Regions from separate parts of the Clostridium sp. SGI.024 genome, predicted to be linked through region 2. Evidence: riboswitches for the same ligand, from Rfam matches in the RefSeq annotation. Region 2 holds a riboswitch; the other holds the start of a gene.

Region 1 (13,160 bases), on a different contig from region 2:
ATATCCACACTGCTGGAGATGTGACACACCACTTCTTTACTATCCAAGAGAAAGCTGGTTTGTTGCAATGACTAAGCTTAGAGATAAGCTTTTAGAAAATAATAATAAGATTAATTGGTATCCAGATAACATAAGAACAGGAAGATTTGGTAAGTTCTTAGAAAATGTTATTGACTGGGGTATATCAAGAGATAGATACTGGGGTACTCCACTTCCTATTTGGGAATGTGAATGTGGTCACAGAGAATGTATAGGAAGTATAGCTGAATTAAAGGAAAAAGGAATTAATGTTCCAGAGGATATAGAATTACACAAACCATATATTGATGGTGTTAAGCTTAAGTGTTCTAAATGTGGAAAAGAAATGACTAGAACTGCTGAAGTTATTGACTGTTGGTTTGATTCAGGATCTATGCCTTTTGCTCAACTACACTATCCATTTGAAAATAAGGAGCTATTTGAAAAGAACTTCCCAGCTCAATTTATTTCAGAAGCAGTTGACCAAACAAGAGGATGGTTCTATACATTATTAGCTATTTCAACAGCTATATTTGATACTAATCCATTTGAAAATTGTATAGTATTAGGTCACGTTTTAGATAAGAAGGGCTTAAAGATGTCTAAGTCAAAGGGAAATGTAGTAGATCCATTTGATGTATTAGATTCACAAGGTGCAGATGCTACAAGATGGCACTTCTATACTGCAAGTGCACCATGGCTTCCAACAAGATTCTCTATAGATGATGTTCAAGAAGCTCAAAGAAAGTTCTTAAGCACTTTATGGAATGTATATTCATTCTATGTTTTATATGCTGATTTAGATAAGTTTAATCCGCTAGATTATAAAGATTTCAAATCAGAAAATGTTATGGATAAATGGATAATGTCTAAGCTTAATACGTTAATTAAAGAAGTAGATGAAAACTTAGCATCATATCAAATAACTCAAGCTGCATTAGCTATTGAAGACTTTACAGATGAGTTATCAAACTGGTATGTAAGAAGAAACAGAGCAAGATATTGGTCAGAAGACTTAAGTGATGATAAGATTGGTGCTTATGTTACATTATATAGAGTTTTAACTACTTTAGTTAAGGTAGCAGCTCCATTTGTACCATTTGTAACAGAAGAAATTTATCAAAACTTAGTTGTAGGATTAGATAAATCAGCTACAGAAAGTGTACATTTATGTTCATGGCCATCAGTAGATGAAAATGCGATAGATGAGAACTTAGAAAAGGAAATGGATTTAGCTTACACAATAGTTAAGCTTGGTAGAAGTGCAAGAAATGCTGCTAATATCAAAAATAGACAGCCGCTTTCTAAGATGTTACTTTCAACAGCAGCTATTCCATCTTACTATGGAGATATTATAAAAGATGAACTTAATATCAAGGCAGTAGAATTTGGTGCAGATTTATCAGAACATGTTAACTTTGAAATTAAGCCTAACCTACCTGTTCTTGGAAGACAATATGGTAAGTTAATTCCTGGAATAAGAAAAGAAATAGCTTCAAGAAACCAAATGGAATTAGCTCAAAAATTACAATCAGGTGGAACTGAAACTATTACAGTAGATGGAACTGAAATAGTATTAAATAGTGAATGTGTACTTGTAACTATGCAAGGCTTAGAAGGATATGCTTTTGCTAGTGAAGGTGAAATTGGAGTTGTTCTTGATACTACTATTACAGAAGAGTTAAAAGAAGAAGGACAATTAAGAGAAATAACTTCAAAGATACAAAATATGAGAAAAGAAAAAGGATTTGAAGTTGCAGATAAGATAAAACTATTTGTTGCAGGAAATGATATGTTAATTAATATAATTAACAAATATTCAGATGTAATTAAAAGAGAAACATTAACTCAAGAAATTGTTATAAATGAAGATGCTGATTATACTGAAACTGTTATTAATGGTGAAAAATTAAATATGACAGTTAAAGTAATGAAGTAGAATAAATTTATGTTAAAAAGTTAGAAGTTTCCATAAAATTTCTAACTTTTTACTTATTTTATAATATGTTATTATAAAGAATAACCTAGAATATTGTATAAAGTATTTGCAAATAGTATAATTATTGTTAAAATGAAAAAAAGACAAAAATTTTAAAATGGAGTGATGTGTTATGGCTACTTCTATAAAAGATGTTGCTAGAGAAGCTGGAGTATCAATTGCTACTGTTTCTAGAGTTTTAAACGACATAGATGTTGTAAACGAGGACACGAAGAAAAAGGTTTTAGATGCCATTAATAAATTAGGCTATAGACCTAATATTGTAGCAAGAAGTTTAAAAACTCAAAGAACAAAGACAGTAGGAATTTTAGTTCCTGACATATCAAGTGGATTTTATCCCGAGATAGTTAGGGGAGCAGAAGATGTGGCTAATATTTATGATTACAACGTCATCTTATGTAATTCAGATTTTGATATTGAAAAAGAAAAAGAATATTTAAGAGTACTAAGAGAAAAAATGGTTGATGGGGTTATTTATATGAGCTCATCTCTACAACAAGAAACTTTAGATATAATAAATGAATTAAATTTAACTACTGTTTTAGTAGAGACTAAGGATAAGGAAGAAAGTTTACCAAGTGTAACTATAGATAATACAAAAGCTTCAAAAGAAGCAACAAACTATATTTTAAACAAGGGTTTATCAAAAATAGCCTTTGCAGGTGCAAAAAAGGAAAATATGAATGCATGGGGAGATAGGTACATAGGTTATGAGGAAGCATTGAATGATAAGGGTATCAATGTAGATGAAAGCCTTGTATATTTTGGGGGATTAAAAGTTAAAAGTGGATATGAAGCAGTAAAATATTTTGAAGATAGCAAAAAAGAGTATGATGCAGTAGTTTGTGCTTCCGATGAAATTGCTATGGGTGTTATTAATGCTTTAAGAGAAATAGGAAAGAAAGTACCGGAAGATGTAAGCGTTGTGGGTTTTAATGATAATATGATGTCATCTGTTTTCTATCCAAAAATAACAACAATAAAGCAACCAAGTTATGATATGGGATCAGTTGCAATGAGAATGCTTATTAAAATGCTTAATAAGAGAGAACTAGATGAATCTCAATTTGTTCTTAATTACACATTAGAAGAAAGAGATAGCTGTAAATAAGACTTAAGGGACTGGGGAAAAGACCCAAAAAATTATAATGTAAAATGCAGAATTAATTAAGTAATTTTAAATAAATTACTAAAAATATATTTATTTTAGAAACTCTAAAGGGAGTTTCTTCTTCTCCTTTATATTATTCTTTTTATATTGGGTTACAGTTCCTTTTTAGAATATTATTAATTAATGGATATATTTATAAATGATCAATAAAAGTTCACATTTTTTTATGTTATATATTGTTAAGAAATGAAAAGCGTGGTATAATTATAATAACAAATCATAAAACGTTTTCAAATTTCAACTGTGTATAAAATTATGTATATTTGATTAGAATGGGTAACTAATCATTGAGAAATTTGGGTTAAGGTCAAAAAAAAAAACAACTTCGTTAAGAAGTTGTTTTTTTTATGTACAATTATATAATACCTTCAATTTTTAATATGTTTTCTAATTCTTGAACCTTTTCAGTTAAAGTAAGAAATTTTTCTCTTAGCATATCTTTAGGAAGAGCAGTATCATCTATAAAATTCACCATATCTTCAACTGTTTGTAAAGCCTCATCTATATCTTTCTGAGCTAGTTTTAAGTTTGATTCCTTCATAAATTATCTCCTTTAAATGTTTAAACATAATTTATATTATATATTCATCCTATCACTAATAAATATCATATTCAAGTCATATATTTATATAAGTAATTGGTAAGAGGTGGAGTTTTGATAAATTATATATGGTTTATTATGATCTTTTTAGGTATATTGGTTGGATTATTTACAGGTAATGGAGAAATTATATCAAAATCTATAATTAATTCAGCTGATTCAACAGTATCTATGATTATAGGTTTAGTAGGACTTATGTGTTTTTGGTGTGGAGTTATGAAAGTGGCAGAAAAAAGTGGATTTACAAATAAATTAGCAAAAGTTTTAAGACCTATTTTAAGGATTATTTTTAAGGAAGCAGCTAAAGATGAAAAGGCTTTAGGTGCTATAGTTATGAATATAACAGCAAATATGATGGGGTTAGGCAATGCAGCAACCCCTTTTGGAATAAAGGCAATGCAGGAAATGGATAGGCTTAATAAAGAAAAGGGAGTTGCATCTAATGATATGTCTCTTTTTTTAGTTCTAAATGCAGCATGTATACAATTAGTACCTTCAACTGTTATTTCAATAAGAGCAGCAGTAGGGTCTAGCAATCCTGGATCAATTATTTTACCTGCAGTTATAGCAAGTACAGTTGCTGCTATTACAGGAGTAGTGCTTTGTAAGATATTACAAAGATACTTTTAAGGGAGGTTTTAATTCATGTTTCAGTATATAACAAAAAGTATAATACCCATAATAGTAGTAATTATAATAACTTATGGGATGATAAAGGGAAAAAAGGTATATGAATGGTTTATTGAAGGAGCTAAGGAAGGACTAAAGGTTTGCCTTAATATATTTCCATATCTTTTAGCTATGATAATTGCAGTCAATATTTTTAGGGAAGCAAAACTATTAGACTTATTAAATAATATGATAGCACCATTAGCTGGACTAATAGGATTACCTAAGGAAATAATTCCTTTAGTTTTAATTAAACCTCTATCTGGAAGTGGGGCTATAGGAATCCTAACAGATATATTAAAAACTTATGGGGCAGATAGTTATGTAGGATTAATAGCTTCAGTAATTATGGGAACTACTGAGACAATTTTTTATACTATTACAGTATATTTTGGAGCAATACAAATAAAAAAAATAAGACATACTTTGTGGGCAGCAATATTAGCTGATTTGACTGCTATAATAATTTCAGTTTTATTAGTTTCAAAATTATTGATATAAATTATTGATATTTATCCAAAAAATATAAAAATTAATTAATATGTAATATTTTTGTAACTAGTTAATATTAAAAGTGAATTATAATATATTTATAAATAGAGGAGGGAAGTGGATAATAGATGAAATGGATTGAAAATTTATTTTTAACTGAAGATGAAATAAAGGTTTTATCAATTTATTTAGTCTATGGAGTAGGATTAGGAATATTAATTGGATTGTTTTTTAGTAAAATAGAATTATTTTTTGCTTTAGGGGGAGTAATTTCTATTATAGTATCAATCGGTAAGATATATATAGATAGAAGTAAAAAATCTAAAGAATTGATATAAATAAACTTTAGGAATAATATGTATTTTGGTACAGATAAGCTATATAATAAAAATTATATAGCTTTTTATTTTTACTATTTATTTTTACTAAGGGTGGTGAGGGAATGGCTTCAGAAAAATTTTATATTGTAAGCAATAAAATTATGCCAGAAATTTTCATGAAAGTACTAGAAGTTAAAGAGAATCTTTTGACAGGTAAAGCAAAAGATATAAGTGAAGCTGTAAAACAAACAGGAATAAGTAGAAGTACCTACTATAAATATAAAGATCATATATTTCCAATGACAGAAGGATTAAACAGTAAAAAGATAACCTTAGTTGTCTTATTATCACATGAAGCTGGGACTTTATCTAAGGTTTTAGATTGCATTGCATTTAACAAGGGAAATATATTGACTATAAATCAAGACATACCAATAAATATGGCAGCTAATGTAACTATAACATTAGATATAGCTAATATTAAAAAAGATTTAAAACATTTAGTAAATACCCTAAGAGGGTTGAAAAATGTAATAAGCGTTAAAGTTTTAGCTATGGAATAATAAAGGAAGTGTTAGAATGAAAAAAGATTTTTATATTAATAATAGAGATAAGGTATTGAATAAAATTAAAGATAATTCTTTATTTATACTATTTGCAGGAACAGCACCTAAAAAAACTGCTGATGAGAATTATCAATTTACACCAAATAGAAATTTTTATTATTTAACTGGAATTGAGGAGGAAGAACATATTTTAGTTTTATCTAAAATAGAAGGTGAACTTAAAGAATATTTATTTATAAAGGAAGTTGATCCTGTTAGAGAAAAATGGGAAGGGAAGACTATTAGGAAGGAAGAAGTATTTAGTATTTGCGGAATTAAAAATGTTAATTTTTTAGGGGATTTTAATAGCTTCATAGAGAAAAATATCCTTAATGGTGAAGAAATTAACTTATATTTAGATTTAGAAAAAGAAAATAAATCTTATGATTTTATAAAGGAAATTAAAGATAAATATTTTAATGTAAATATACTAAATTCCCATAGACTAGTAGGGGAATTAAGACTTATAAAAACTGAAGAAGAAATAAGCAGAGTAAGAAAAGCAATAGCTATAACTATAGAAGGCGTAAAAGAGCTTATGAAGAATTCTAAAGAAGGAATTAAGGAATATGAACTAGAAGCTTATTTTGATTTTGTTTGTAAGAAAAATGGAGTTAAGGATTTAGCTTTTAAAACTATTGCTGCAGCGGGGAAGAATGCTACGGTTTTACATTATGTAAATAATGACTCCCAATTAAAACATGGAGATTTAATATTATTTGATCTAGGAGCTCAATATAAATATTATAATGCTGATATATCAAGGACCTTCCCTGTAAGCGGTAAATTTACAGAGAGGCAAAAGGAAGTTTACAATGCAGTACTTAGGGTTAATGAGAGAGTAATAAAAGAAATGAAGCCAGGAATAAGCTTTTTAGAGCTAAATAAAAAGGCAAAGGAATGGATTGCAGAAGAATGCATTTCATTAGGTATTATTAAAAATAAGGAAGAGGTATCAAGGTATTATTATCATAGTATAGGACATAGTTTAGGAATGGATACTCATGATATAGAACTTGAAAATAGAAATGTAATATTTCAGCCAGGTATGATATATACCGTGGAACCAGGTATATATATTGAAGAAGAAGGAATAGGTATAAGAATAGAAGATGATGTTCTAATTACTGAAGAAGGCAATGAAGTGTTAACGAAGAAAATGATTAAAACTGTAGATGAAATTGAAGAATTTATGAATAATAAAAATAATTATATTGCAAATAATGAGTAATAAATGTACAATGTTTAGGTAAATTAAATGTAAATAAAGATTGGGTAGAGGTGCGATACTTAAGAGTACTATTAATGAGATAAGCACTATGAATTAATAGGAAAGGAATTATCGCCGAAGCATATGATTGAAGCTTTAATATCATATAGCTGGGGTTACATAGAATATATGTAACACTGTCACAAAATTAATTTGTGGGGAGCTATCACTTAGGGAATTTAATCTTATTTTTATAAGCATATTCTAGCCTTGGGTGAATACCCAAGGCTTTTTTATTTATTATATTATATTTTCTTTGAATATGTGGAAAACTATTTTTAAATTTTATATATTTTTAAAATTATAAAAATAATAAATAAAAATTCTGCCCTTTAATTATTTACAAGACTTTTAAGGGGGACTCAATATGAAAAACAAAAGAAAAATCAAAATTATAATAATGACATTATTGATGATTTTATTATCCACATCAGTAGTTTTTGCAACAGAAGTTGATATGGCAACAGCAAATGCAAATCATTATGGATTTTTAACTTTAATACCACCATTGGTTGCAATAGTATTAGCATTTTTAACTAAAAATGTAATAATATCATTATTTGTAGGAACACTTGCAGGTACTTTCTTAGTTAGCTTAGTAGATAGTTCTTTTATGGGAGCTTTAGTGAATTCTTTCTTAGATTTTGTATCAAGAGTTCTAAATTCATTAGCAGATCCATGGAATGCAGGTATAATACTTCAAGTATTAGTTATTGGTGGAGTTATACATTTAGTTGCTAAAATGGGTGGAGCTAAAGCTGTAGCAGAAGCTTTAGCAAGAAAGGCTAAAACAGCTAAAAGTACACAATTAGTTACACTTTTATTAGGATTGGCAGTTTTCTTTGATGACTATGCAAATTCATTAATAGTTGGCCCTATTATGAAACCAGTAGCAGATAAGATGAAAATATCTAGAGAAAGACTTTCTTTTATTATTGATGCAACAGCAGCACCTATAGCAGGACTTGCAATTGTATCAACATGGGTAGGATTAGAAGTTGGGTTAATTAATGATGCTTTTGTAAATGGTGTAGGACAACAAGTAGATGCCTTTGGTGTTTTCTTACAAACTATACCGTATAGATTTTATAATATATTAATTTTATTTTTTGTATTTATTACATCTTTCTTATTGAAAGATTTTGGACCTATGTATAAGGCAGAAATAGAGGCTAGAAGAAGAGAAATAAAAGAAGGCAAAAAAAATAATTCTTCAGAATCAAATATAGAACATGCAGAACTTGAGCCTAAGGAAGGAATTAAGTTGAGTATTTGGAACGCTATTATACCAATAGGAACATTAGTTGCAACTGCATTAATTTGTTTCTATTTTAGTGGATATTCTTCTATAATGGGAGGAGAAGATATAGCATTACAACAAATGATGACTAGTTCTCCAATGTCATTTAGAGCAATACAAGAAGCATTTAGTGCATCAGATGCATCAGTAGCTTTATTTCAATCAGCTTTATTATCAAGTATAGTTGCTATGACTATAGGTGTAATTAAGAAGATATTCACTATTTCAGAAGCAATAGAAACATGGATAGATGGAATGAAGCCATTATTAATAACAGGTTTAATACTATTATTAGCTTGGTCATTAAGTTCAGTAATTAAAGATTTAGGAACTGCTAAATATTTAGTAACATTACTTTCTGGTTCATTACCAAACTTTTTACTTCCAAGTTTAATATTTGTTTTAGCAGCTATAATATCTTTTGCAACAGGTACTGCTTATGGAACTATGGGAATATTAATGCCCCTTGCAATTCCTTTAGCTTACTCAATGAATCCAGATATGAGCTATGTAATAGTTAGTACAAGTGCAGTTTTAACAGGAGCAATTTTTGGAGACCATTGTTCACCTATATCAGATACTACAATTCTTTCATCAATGGGGGCTGGATGTAATCATATAGCTCACGTTAATACTCAAATGTGGTATGCATTATTCGTAGCTAGTATTACAATAGTATTTGGATATATTCCAGCAGGATTTGGATTACAATGGTACATAGTGCTTCCAATATCATTACTTGCAGTTTATTTAGGAGTACAAATCCTTGGGAAAAAAGTAGAATAAATATAATAAGGAGCTGCTTCGGCAGCTCCTTATTATTATGTAAAAAGACTTATGTAATTTGAAAGTTACTATATTATGGTTTATAGTTAGGTATATAATATTTAAAAAAAGAAATAGGGGGCAAAATATGAGTAACTTAGAAAAACTTAGAAAAGCTATGAAAATAGAAAACATAAATTATTACATTATTCCAAGCAGTGACTCTCACCAAAGTGAATATGTATCAGAATATTTTAAGGGAAGAGAATATGTATCAGGATTCACAGGCTCAGCGGGAACACTTTTAGTTGGATTAGAAGATGCTTATCTTTGGACTGATGGTAGATATTTTATCCAAGCTGATAAAGAACTTAAAAGTAGTGGGATTTCTCTAATGAAAATGAGAACTCCAGGATATCCAACAATTGAAGAATGGATAAAGGATAATGTAAAAGAAAACGAAGTTCTAGGCTTTGATGGAAAGGTATTTTCAGTAAACCAATATGAAGGTTATTTAAATATAGCGAAGGAAAATAATTTTAATATTAATATGAGAAATGACTTATTAGATTCTATATGGAAGGAAAGACCTCAATTACCTAAAAATAAGATTTTCTTACATGATGAAAAGTATGCAGGAAAATCTGCTAGTGAAAAGCTTGGTGAAGTTAGAAAGAATATGAAAGCAAAGAATGCTGATTATTTTATATTATCTTCATTAGATGATATAGCATGGTTATGTAATATTAGAGGAAATGATATTAAGTTTAATCCGGTAGCTCTTTCTTATGTATTAGTTGGAATGGATTATTCTAATATATATATAGATGAAAATAAAGTTGATGCTGAAACTAAAACTAAGTTAAATTCAGAAGGTTTTGAAATTAAAGGATATAATGAAATTGAAGATGATGTAAAATTGCTAAAAGGAACGGTTATCTTAGATTCAAATAAACTAAATGCAAAAATATTTGCTGCTTTAAATAATGAAGTAAAAGTAATAAGAGAATTAAATGTAACAACTAATTTAAAAGCTATAAAAAATGAAGTTGAAATAGCTAATTGGGAAGTTTCTCAAGTGAGAGATGGAATTGCTATGGTTAAGTTTATTAAATGGCTAAAGAGCAATATAGGAAAAGAAAAAATAACAGAAATATCTGCAAGTGAAAGATTAACAGCTTTTAGAGCACAAGGAGATAATTATAAAGGAGATAGCTTTGGAACTATAGCAGGATATAAGGATCATGCTGCAATGATGCATTATTCAGCTACAGAAGCTAGTGAATATGAATTAAAGCCAGAAGGAATGTTCCTTGTAGATTCAGGTGCTCAATATTTAGATGGAACTACTGATATTACTAGAACTTTCATATTAGGACATATTACAGAAGAAGAAAAAAGGGATTATACATTAGTATTAAAAGGGCATATAGCATTAGCATCTGCTAAATTTTTAAGAGGAACTACTGGGATTAATTTAGATGTACTAGCAAGAAGACCTCTTTGGAATTATGGAATAGATTATAAATGTGGAACAGGTCATGGAGTAGGATTTTTCCTAAATGTTCACGAGGGTCCACAAGGAATAAGGCCAGAAGGAAATTCAGTGGCGTTAGAGCCAGGAATGATTATAACTAATGAGCCAGGAGTTTATAAAGAAGGAAAACATGGAATAAGAACAGAAAATACTCTTTTAGTAGAAAAAGACTTTGTATCAGAAGAATTTGGAGAGTTTTATAAATTTAGAACAATTTCCTACTGCCCAATAGATCTAGAAGGAGTTAATGTAGAAATGCTATCACCAGAAGAAAAAGATTGGTTAAATGACTATCATAGCATGGTCTACGAAAAACTAAGTCCATACTTAAATGAAGAAGAAAAAGAGTTCCTAAAGTATGAAACAAGAAGAATATAGTCAGTGAAAAGGTAAGAGCTAATAGAGAAGAGTTATTGAAGAAATTCAGCGAAAGCTGAATTTCTTTCTTAAAATTTTTTAAATGTAATTTACACTAATATTAATATTTAAATTTTAGATTGATAATATCTTATTATTGTCACTTTAATTCGTTTGTAGGATGCAATAGATCTATTTTGAGCCAATACATAATGCTAACTCTAGAGCAAGTGTAGCAATCTTATCCTTTTGCGGTAGATTAGACTCATTTGATAGGCTTCTTTTATCCCATTCCTCACAATCTAAATTATCTGCTGCATAGAAAAAGTGAAATATATCTTTTTCTCGAAATTGAGCAAGAGCAGCGATTGCAGAACATTCCATATCCACGCAGATACATCCTTGAGATTTTCTTAATTTAACCTTATCACGGGTTTCTCTATATATTCCATCAGTAGTCCATACTTTTCCTATATGATATTTTAATTTATAATTCTCAAGTATATTTGTGAATATATCTGTATATTTTAGATTCACAGCTATTTCATATGAAGGTGGACAATAATGAAAACTTGTGCCTTCATCTCTAATTGCCATATTAGGAATAATTATTGAACAATCCTCTATAGATGAGTCCAATACACCACAAGTTCCAAAAATAATCAATTTTTCAGCTCCCATTGCAAAAATATCTTCTATTACTGCAATACAACCGGGTGCACCAACATAAGACATAAACAAAGCTACTTCAATTCCATTATAATTTACTTTATAAATAGGAATTTCCATATTTGCTATAGAAGTTGAATTAATTTTAACTCCTTTAAGTTGTGTTACCAATCTATTAAATGTAGCTCTTGCAAAACATGAAACTGCAATTTTAGGAAATCCATCAATTGGATTAATAATATCAAAGGCATTAATTACAGCCAACTTATTTTCATCAAATTCTTCAAGTATCATAAAATCCCCCTTTTTAAGATGCTTTTAATTTATATAACTCTAAATATAACTTCATTTCTAACTATGATTAATAATGGATATTTATATTATACATTAATCATGTATTATAATTCCATAAAAAGTAAATGTCATGAATTCAAGTAAAATTAAAAAGGGTACTGTTTCATAATGTCATTACGCATTATCCATTATGAATTAAAAATAAAAAGCTTCGCTTTTATTTTTCTGGTGGTGATATAAATTTATTAACTAGTAGACCTACAAATATTCCAAAAAGAGTTTCTACAATTCTATTAAGAGCATAGTAAATTGGATGGCCAAATGCATGAGCTGTAGTAACTGCTAAAAAAACTATACAGGATATATTTATAGCCCCATTTTTCTTAATTAAATTACAGGAATAAATTACTAAAATAATTCCTATTCCAATGGTTAAATAAACAAGGAATTTGCTAATAAAATATGGATTTACATTGTAAGTAATAAATCTACATATTAGTAGAAATATAAGGCCCAATACAGCTCCTAAAATTGTACCTAATCCTCTGTTTATAGCCATATCAATAGAGTTGGAAACCGTATCTTGAACGCAAAAAACAGAAGTTAAACAAGCGAAAAATGGCTCATTTGGGAAAAATAATAGACAAAGAAATACTGCTATAGCAGTCTTTATAGTTCTTAATCCAATGGTTGGTAACTTAAACTTCATATTATATCTCCTTATCTTTAGTTATTATTAGTGGTATTATTTTTTCCTTTTGGAGGATGTATATACTTATTAATTAATATTGCTACTGTTACTCCAAAAGCTGTTTCAACAGTTCTATGTATAGCGTACATTAATGGATCATTAAAGCTTTGAGTAATTAATATTGCCATGAATGTAATAGAAGAAATAGAACAAGCTGAAGGTTTTTTAATTATATTGCATATATATATTATTAATGAAACTCCCAAGGCAACTATTATAGGTAAGAATTTTTGAAGATGAAATTCATTAATTATATATAGGAGCATTAATGAGAGAACACCTCCAAGTAATGTACCTATTAGTCTATTAAGTCCAATTTTTAATGAATTTTCTATTGTACTT
Region 2 (7,634 bases):
AAATTCTTATTATAATAAAAAATAAGAAGTTGTCTCAGTCTCTATCATATACTTCAAACTGATGCAACCTCTTACTATTTTCATATTGTTATTTAAAAGTTCTTTTTAAAAATTCTCTAGTACGTTCTTTTTTAGGATTATTAAATATTTCTTCTGGAGTTCCTTCTTCTTCAATAACTCCATTATTCATAAATACAACCCTATCTGCCACTTCATTAGCAAAGCCCATTTCATGAGTTACAACTAACATGGTAAGACCACTTCCTGCCAATTCCTTCATTACTTTTAAAACTTCTCCTACCATTTCTGGATCAAGTGCTGAAGTTGGCTCATCAAATAATATAACATCTGGTTCCATAGACAAAGCTCTTGCAATAGCTACTCTTTGTTTTTGTCCTCCAGATAATTGTTTTGGCTTAGCATTTATATAGTCACCCATACCTACTACATCTAAGTATTTCATTGCTACCTTTTCTGCTTCTTCTTTTGATCTTCCTAATACTTTTACTTGTCCAACAACACAATTGCTTAAAACATTGTGGTTATTAAATAAATTAAATTGTTGGAAAACCATACCTAGTTTTGTTCTATATTTATATATATCATGATTATCATCTAATATATTTTCACCATTGTATATTATTTCACCACCAGATGGCTTTTCTAAAAGATTTATACATCTTAATAATGTAGATTTTCCAGAACCTGAAGAACCTATTATACAAACAACTTCTCCTTTATTTACTGAAAAATCAATATCTTTTAAAACTTCATGACCTCCAAAGGATTTGCTTAAATGCTTAACTTCTATAATTTTTTCCATACTAATTCCTCCTTAAGCCACTATATAGACTTTTTAGCCATATCTTCTGGCCTTGCAACTTGCATTTGATTTCCTGCTATTATATAGTTTTCTGGTCCATCAATTTTCTTTTCTAAATATCTTAATATTCTTGTAACTGTAAATGTCATTATAAAATATAATATACATGCTACAAAGAATGATTCAAAATATCTAAAATTATTTCCGGCTATAGATTTAGTTTGGAAGAATAATTCTGATACTGAAATAACATTTAATACTGATGTATCTTTTATATTAATTACAAATTCATTACCTGTTGCTGGTAATATATTTCTAATTACTTGTGGCAATACTACATTAGTCATAGTTTGAAAATGATTCATTCCAATAGCTTGAGCTGCTTCGAATTGACCTTTATCTATAGAAACAATACCACCTCTTACTATTTCAGACATATATGCTCCAGTATTAATTGAAACTATAAATAAACCTGCAACTATTCTATTAATATCTATTCCAAAGGCTGCTGCTGAACCATAGTAAATTACCATAGCTTGAACAATCATTGGAGTACCTCTAAAGAATTCTATATAAACTGATAAAATTATATTAATTGTCTTTAATAATGTTTTTTTAATACCTCTTTCTGGTATTGGTATTGTTCTTATTACCCCAACTATAAGTCCAATTAATGAACCAATTAAAGTACCTACTATTGAAATAAGTAATGTCATTCCTGCACCACGTATAAACATAGGCCAGTTATTTGTAATTATTTTTATTAACCATTCTATAGTCATAATTCAATCTCCTTATATGTGAAATAGGGGCAAATTGATTATTATAAATCAATTGAACCCCTTCTATTGCTATTGAGCTGCTGGTTGATTCTTAATTGCATCGTCCATTATCTTCAATCTATCTTCATCAGAAATTCCCTTTAATGTTTCATTTATCTTATCTTTTAACTCACTGTTCTTTTGAAGTCCAACTGCTATTGCTGTGTCTTCTTCTGAAGTAACAAATCCTTCTTTAAATTCAACCATCTTAAAGTTTTCATTTGCCATTTGTGCACTTAAAGCTTCTGGTCTTTCTGTTACATATCCATCTATTACTCCAGATTCTAGTGCAACTCTCATTGCTGGGAAGTTGTCCATAGCTGCAACCTTATTAACACTTGGAATTTGATCTATAACAGTATAGTGGAAAGTATTTAATTGAGCAGTTATTTTAGCTCCCGAAAAATCTTTTAATGTTTCTGCATTTTCATAAGCTCCACCTTTTTTAACAAGCATTACTAGATCTGATTTATAATAAACATCTGTAAAGTCTATTGTTTCTTTACGTTCTGCTGTTGGTGACATACCAGCTATTATTGCATCTATTTTTCCAGATGTTAATGCAGGAACAAGCCCGTCCCACTCTGTTTTAACTATTACTAATTTTTTTCCTAGACTATCAGCTATTTTTTTAGCTATTTCCACATCATAGCCACCAGCATATTCAGAACTTCCATCTATTTTAACTGCTCCCTTAGAGTCATCCATTTGTGTCCAGTTGAATGGTGCATATCCTGCTTCCATACCTACTCTAAATACATCCTCTCCAGAATTACTTTCCTTACCTGAACCACAACCAGTTAATGTTAGTGCTGCTGTTAATGCAGCTAAAATTAATAATGATAATTTTTTTCTCATATTTATCCTCTCCTTTATGGTAATAAAAAAACCAACCTATTGGTTGGTGCTATCTTAAATATTTTGGATAAGATACTCTAAAAACAATTGAGCAATTACACTCAAGATTAATTCAAAGACTTAACCCTCATCTTCCCATTTGAGATAGCACAACTTAATAAACCGGGAAGTTTATTAAGACAGTCCTGTAACTATTAATTACAGACCCAGCAAATAATATCGAGATATATTACAAGCTTCGGCAAAATCTCCTTCTCAATAGCTTCATAGCACTCTCAAGCTCAGCTAAAGACTGTTAAATTTTGCGCCTCTACCCCACTGCTAAGTGAGGTATTTATTTAATTTTATATACAGTTTACTACTATTTTCCACCTGTGTCAATAGATATATTTTCACATTTTTTATACAATGCTAAATATTATGAATTATTAATATAAATGACAACTAACAAAATGATTTTTTTCTATTTCCTTCATTTCAGGCTCAACGATTTTACATTTCTCTGTTGCATAAGGACATCTAGTATGGAACCTACATCCTGTTGGAATATCTATAGGACTTGGTACATCCCCCTTTATTAAACTTATTTCAGATTTCTTTGCTTTCTTAGGATCTGCAATTGGTATTGCTGATAAAAGTGCTTTTGTATATGGATGAAGTGGATTTTTATATAATTCGTTACTATCAGATATTTCTACTATCTTACCAAGATACATTACTCCTATTCTATCTGAAATATGCTTTACCATTGATAAATCATGGGCAACAAAAAGATATGTAAGTTTTAGTTCCTTTTGTAAGTCCTCTAACATATTTACAACTTGTGCTTGAATAGATACATCTAATGCAGAAATTGGCTCATCACAAAGAATAAAATCTGGCTCAGTTGATATAGCCCTTGCAACACCTATCCTTTGTCTTTGTCCACCACTAAATTCATAAGGGAATTTATCCATATCAGATTCTGATAATCCAACCATTTCAAGTAATTTTTTTATTTTTTTATTCCTTTCATCCTTACTTAACTTAGTATGTAAAGCTAAAGGTTCATTTACTAACTCTCTAACTGTCATATTAGGATTTAAAGATGAATATGGATCCTGAAATATAGTTTGAATTTTTCTATAAAAGCTATTCATTTCTTTTTTGGATAGTTTAGCTATATTAGTTCCTTCGAAAAGTATATCCCCTTCTGTTATATCATAAAGCCTTGTAATTGATCTTCCAAGAGTTGATTTTCCACATCCAGATTCACCTACAAGTCCAAATGTCTCTCCTTTTCTTATATTAAAAGAAACGCCATCTACTGCCTTTACGAACTTTTTTTCTCCACCTAAAAATTCATTTTTAACTGGAAAATATTTTTTTAAATTCTTTACTTCTATTAATATTTCATTAGACATTGTAACACCCCATTTCCTAAATTTATTTTTCTAAAAAGCACATTGCTCTGTGAGTTTCACTAAAATCCTTATATTTAGGCATCTCTTGGAAACACTTTTTAAATGCAAATTGACATCTATCAGCAAAAGGACATCCTTTTGGAGGATTTAATAGAGATGGTGCAGAACCTTTTATTGGCTTAAGTCTTGATTTTTCATTCTCTTCTAGCTTAGGAATTGAATTAAGTAGAGCCTTCGTATATGGATGTTTAGCTTCATAGAAAATTTCATCTACAAGACCTTCTTCCATTATTAATCCTCCATACATAACAACTACTCTATTACAAAGACTTGCCACTACACCAAGGTCATGAGTTATTAATATAACAGACATATCATTACTTTCTTTTAAGTTCTTTAATAACTGCAAAATTTGAGCTTGTATTGTTACATCAAGGGCTGTAGTAGGCTCATCTGCAATTAACAGCCTAGGATTACATGCCAATGCCATTGCTATTAACACCCTTTGTCTCATTCCTCCACTAAATTCATGAGGATATTGATTTATTCTCTTTTCTGGCATCGGTATTCCTACTTGTTTTAAAATATCTAATGCTATTATCTTAGCAGATTTTTTATTTATTCCCTTATGTCTTATCAATACTTCTATTAGGTGATCTCCTACTTTTTTTAATGGATTTAAAGCAGTCATAGGGTCTTGAAAAATCATAGCTATTTCTTTTCCCTTAATATTTTTCATTTCTTTTTTATTCATGCTTGAAATATCTATATTGTTAAAATAAACTTTGCCATCTTCTATTTTTGCATTTTCAGGAAGTATATTCATTACAGATTTCATAAGGACACTTTTCCCACTTCCTGATTCTCCAACTATACCCAGTATATCTCCTTTATTAACATGAAAACTTACACCTCTTACAGCTTCAACTTTCTTATCTTTAATATAAAAATTGGTTTTAAGATTATCTACTCTAAGAAGATTATTATCATTACTCATTAACTCTCACCTCCTGAGGTCTTAGGTTCTACAAGTCCCCTTAATACATTACCTAATTTATTGAAAGAATATATAGTTATAATAATTAATAATCCTGGTATTAAAGCCATATATAGCGCACTTTGAAGATTAGTTTGTGCATTCTGAAGAAGGTTTCCCCAAGATGACATAGGTGGCTGAATTCCAAGTCCTAAGAAACTTAAAGATGACTCTGTCATTATAGCTCCTGCAATACTAGATGTAGATGCAATTATTATAGTTGGAAAAACGCTAGGAATTATATGCTTATAAATTATTTTTACTGAAGATTCTCCAATAGATTTTGCATAAAGAACATATTCCCTTTCTTTAATTGAAAGAGTTTCCGCACGTACTAACCTTGATGTTTCCATCCAAGAAAATAGGCCTATAACTATAATAATTGCTTGTAATCCCGGTTTTAAAAATATACTTATTACTGTTACTAGTATCATCCATGGAATAGATGATATTATATCCACTATTCTCATTAAAATATTATCTATCTTCCCACCAAAATATCCACTTATAGTTCCAACAGATACTCCAATACTAGTAGAAATTATCATAGCAAGGATTCCTACTGTCAAAGAAACTCGTCCACCATATACAGTTCTAACAAAGTAATCTCTTCCTAATTCATCTGTTCCAAATATATAAGTAGAACTAGGTGATTGAAGAATATTAGATGTGTTACTTAAGTCTGGATCTATAGGAATTAGAAATGCAAATATTGATATAAGTACTATAAATAGTAAAAATAATATAGCAAACAAAGCACTCTTATTGTACTTAATTTCATCTTTAAAATTTTTAAATCTTATATTTTCCATTTTCCTACCTCATTTCCTTTATTCTAGGATCTATCAAACAATAAAGGATGTCTGACAATAAGTTTCCTAGTATAACTAAAGTGGATGATAGTAATAAAATTGCCATAATAATTGGATAATCTAAAGATCTTACAGCATTTACGAAATAAGGTCCAACTCCTGGCCATCCAAATACGGTTTCTGTTATCATTGCTCCTGTAATAAGCATAGGTAGGGCCATTCCCAATTTTGTAATTATAGGCAATAGTACATTTTTACAAACATGTTTAAATAATATTTCAGATCTACTTGCTCCAAAAGCTTCTTGTACCATTACATAATCCTCAGAAATCTGTCCTATAGTTGAAGACCTTACATATCTTATTAAATCAGGTAAAAAGGCAATTACTAAAACTGTACACGGCATTATAAAATGTAAAAAGAAATCAGATATTGAGCCTTCTTTCCCAATAGTATTCATGCCTAATATAGGTAATACTGAAAATTTATATCCAAAAATAAATATCATAATCATCGCAAACCAAAAGCTTGGAATAGCTATTCCAATAGAGCAAAATCCATCTATAATTTTATCTGCTAATTTATTTTTATTAGAACCTGCAAATAATCCTAAAACTATTGAAATTATAAAAGCTATCAAATATGATGGTAATACTAGTACGACTGTTGATGGAATTCTTGCCAATAAATCATTTGATATGCTTTCATGAGTAATTATTGAATATCCAAATTGTCCACTTAAAATTCCTTTAAGCCATAATAAGTATTGAAGATATATTGGTTTGTCAAAACCATATTTTGCTTTTATAATATCTACCGTTTCTGTTGACATCTTCGGAGTAATCATTGTATCAATGGCATTGTATGGTGCTAATTGAATTAATGTAAAACAAATTATTGAAATTAGTAGTATTAAAGGAATAGCTTGAAGCATTCTCTTTAAAATGTATTTAGCCATCATTATCACTTCCCCAACAAAAATTATATGGTGCTGCAATATGCAGCACCTTCATTAAAATTAAAATTCTACTTAAAGCTTAATTTTGACATATCTTCAAAAGTATAAACTGGTACTAATTTAGCTTCATCAACTCCTGTTACGTTAGAACTCATAACTACTATTCTCTTGTTTTCTAACATTGGATAGAAGTATGCATTATCTTGTAATTTTTGTTGGATCTTATTATATATTTCAACTCTTTTTGCTTCATCAGTTTCAACTCTACCAGCATTAAATAAATCATCAATTTCCTTATCCTTATAGTGACTATAATTATATTTACTATCTGAAGTAAATAATGAGTTAAATGTATCTGGATCTATTCCCATGATATATCCACCAATGAACATGTCATAATCTGATTCTTCATTAAGCATTTGTTGACTTAAAGCTGTTCCTTCTTGTCCTGCCAATTCCACATTGATGCCTATAGCTTTAAGATTTTGTTGAATAATTGTTGCTTCTTTTTGAGATGGAACATCATTTGAAGTATATCCAAACTTAACAGTTAAATTAGTAACTCCTGCTTCTTCTAATAACTTTTTAGCTTTTTCTTGATCAAAATTATATTGTTCAACATCATCTGTATGGAATGGGTTTCCATTTGGTAAGAATGTATAAGCTTTCTCTGCATATTCCTTTGAACCAAAAGCAGCATTTATTAAATCTGTTCTATTCATTCCATAAAAAATAGCTTGTCTAACTTTTTTATCTTGTAATTTCTTTGAATTTGAATTAATAACTACATAAGCAACTCTACCTTCATCATACTTATATGGAGTTAAATTATCTCCCTTAGTTAAATCGCTTAAGTCGCTAGATTGAACAGATAAAGCATTTATTTCTCCCTTTTGTAAAGCAAGCTTAGCTGTATTAGCATC

Evidence for each region. Region 2 has a riboswitch for lysine ahead of ACQRD5_RS05730 (transporter substrate-binding domain-containing protein). Riboswitches for the same ligand answer to the same signal wherever they lie in the genome.
Region 1: linked by a shared signal. The riboswitch ahead of ACQRD5_RS12655 (Na+/H+ antiporter NhaC family protein) and the one ahead of ACQRD5_RS05730 (transporter substrate-binding domain-containing protein) in region 2 are both predicted to bind lysine.

What each region holds. Positions count from the first base shown of each region.
Region 1 covers NZ_JBNPON010000049.1:12,960-26,119, forward strand. The annotation lists gene ileS (isoleucine--tRNA ligase) at 1-1,957, shown strand, start outside; gene ACQRD5_RS12620 (LacI family DNA-binding transcriptional regulator) at 2,130-3,128, shown strand; gene ACQRD5_RS12625 (hypothetical protein) at 3,544-3,729, opposite strand; gene ACQRD5_RS12630 (nucleoside recognition domain-containing protein) at 3,844-4,419, shown strand; gene ACQRD5_RS12635 (spore maturation protein) at 4,435-4,959, shown strand; gene ACQRD5_RS12640 (hypothetical protein) at 5,079-5,288, shown strand; gene ACQRD5_RS12645 (ACT domain-containing protein) at 5,393-5,833, shown strand; gene ACQRD5_RS12650 (aminopeptidase P family protein) at 5,850-7,106, shown strand; lysine riboswitch at 7,144-7,319, shown strand; gene ACQRD5_RS12655 (Na+/H+ antiporter NhaC family protein) at 7,513-9,231, shown strand; gene ACQRD5_RS12660 (aminopeptidase P family protein) at 9,359-11,125, shown strand; gene ACQRD5_RS12665 (nucleoside phosphorylase) at 11,297-12,067, opposite strand; gene ACQRD5_RS12670 (FUSC family protein) at 12,285-12,776, opposite strand; gene ACQRD5_RS12675 (FUSC family protein) at 12,794-13,160, opposite strand, start outside.
Region 2 covers NZ_JBNPON010000011.1:65,401-73,034, reverse strand. The annotation lists gene ACQRD5_RS05740 (amino acid ABC transporter ATP-binding protein) at 89-823, opposite strand; gene ACQRD5_RS05735 (amino acid ABC transporter permease) at 844-1,605, opposite strand; gene ACQRD5_RS05730 (transporter substrate-binding domain-containing protein) at 1,675-2,502, opposite strand; lysine riboswitch at 2,640-2,823, opposite strand; gene ACQRD5_RS05725 (ABC transporter ATP-binding protein) at 2,931-3,905, opposite strand; gene ACQRD5_RS05720 (ABC transporter ATP-binding protein) at 3,928-4,902, opposite strand; gene ACQRD5_RS05715 (ABC transporter permease) at 4,902-5,753, opposite strand; gene ACQRD5_RS05710 (ABC transporter permease) at 5,758-6,711, opposite strand; gene ACQRD5_RS05705 (ABC transporter substrate-binding protein) at 6,780-7,634, opposite strand, start outside.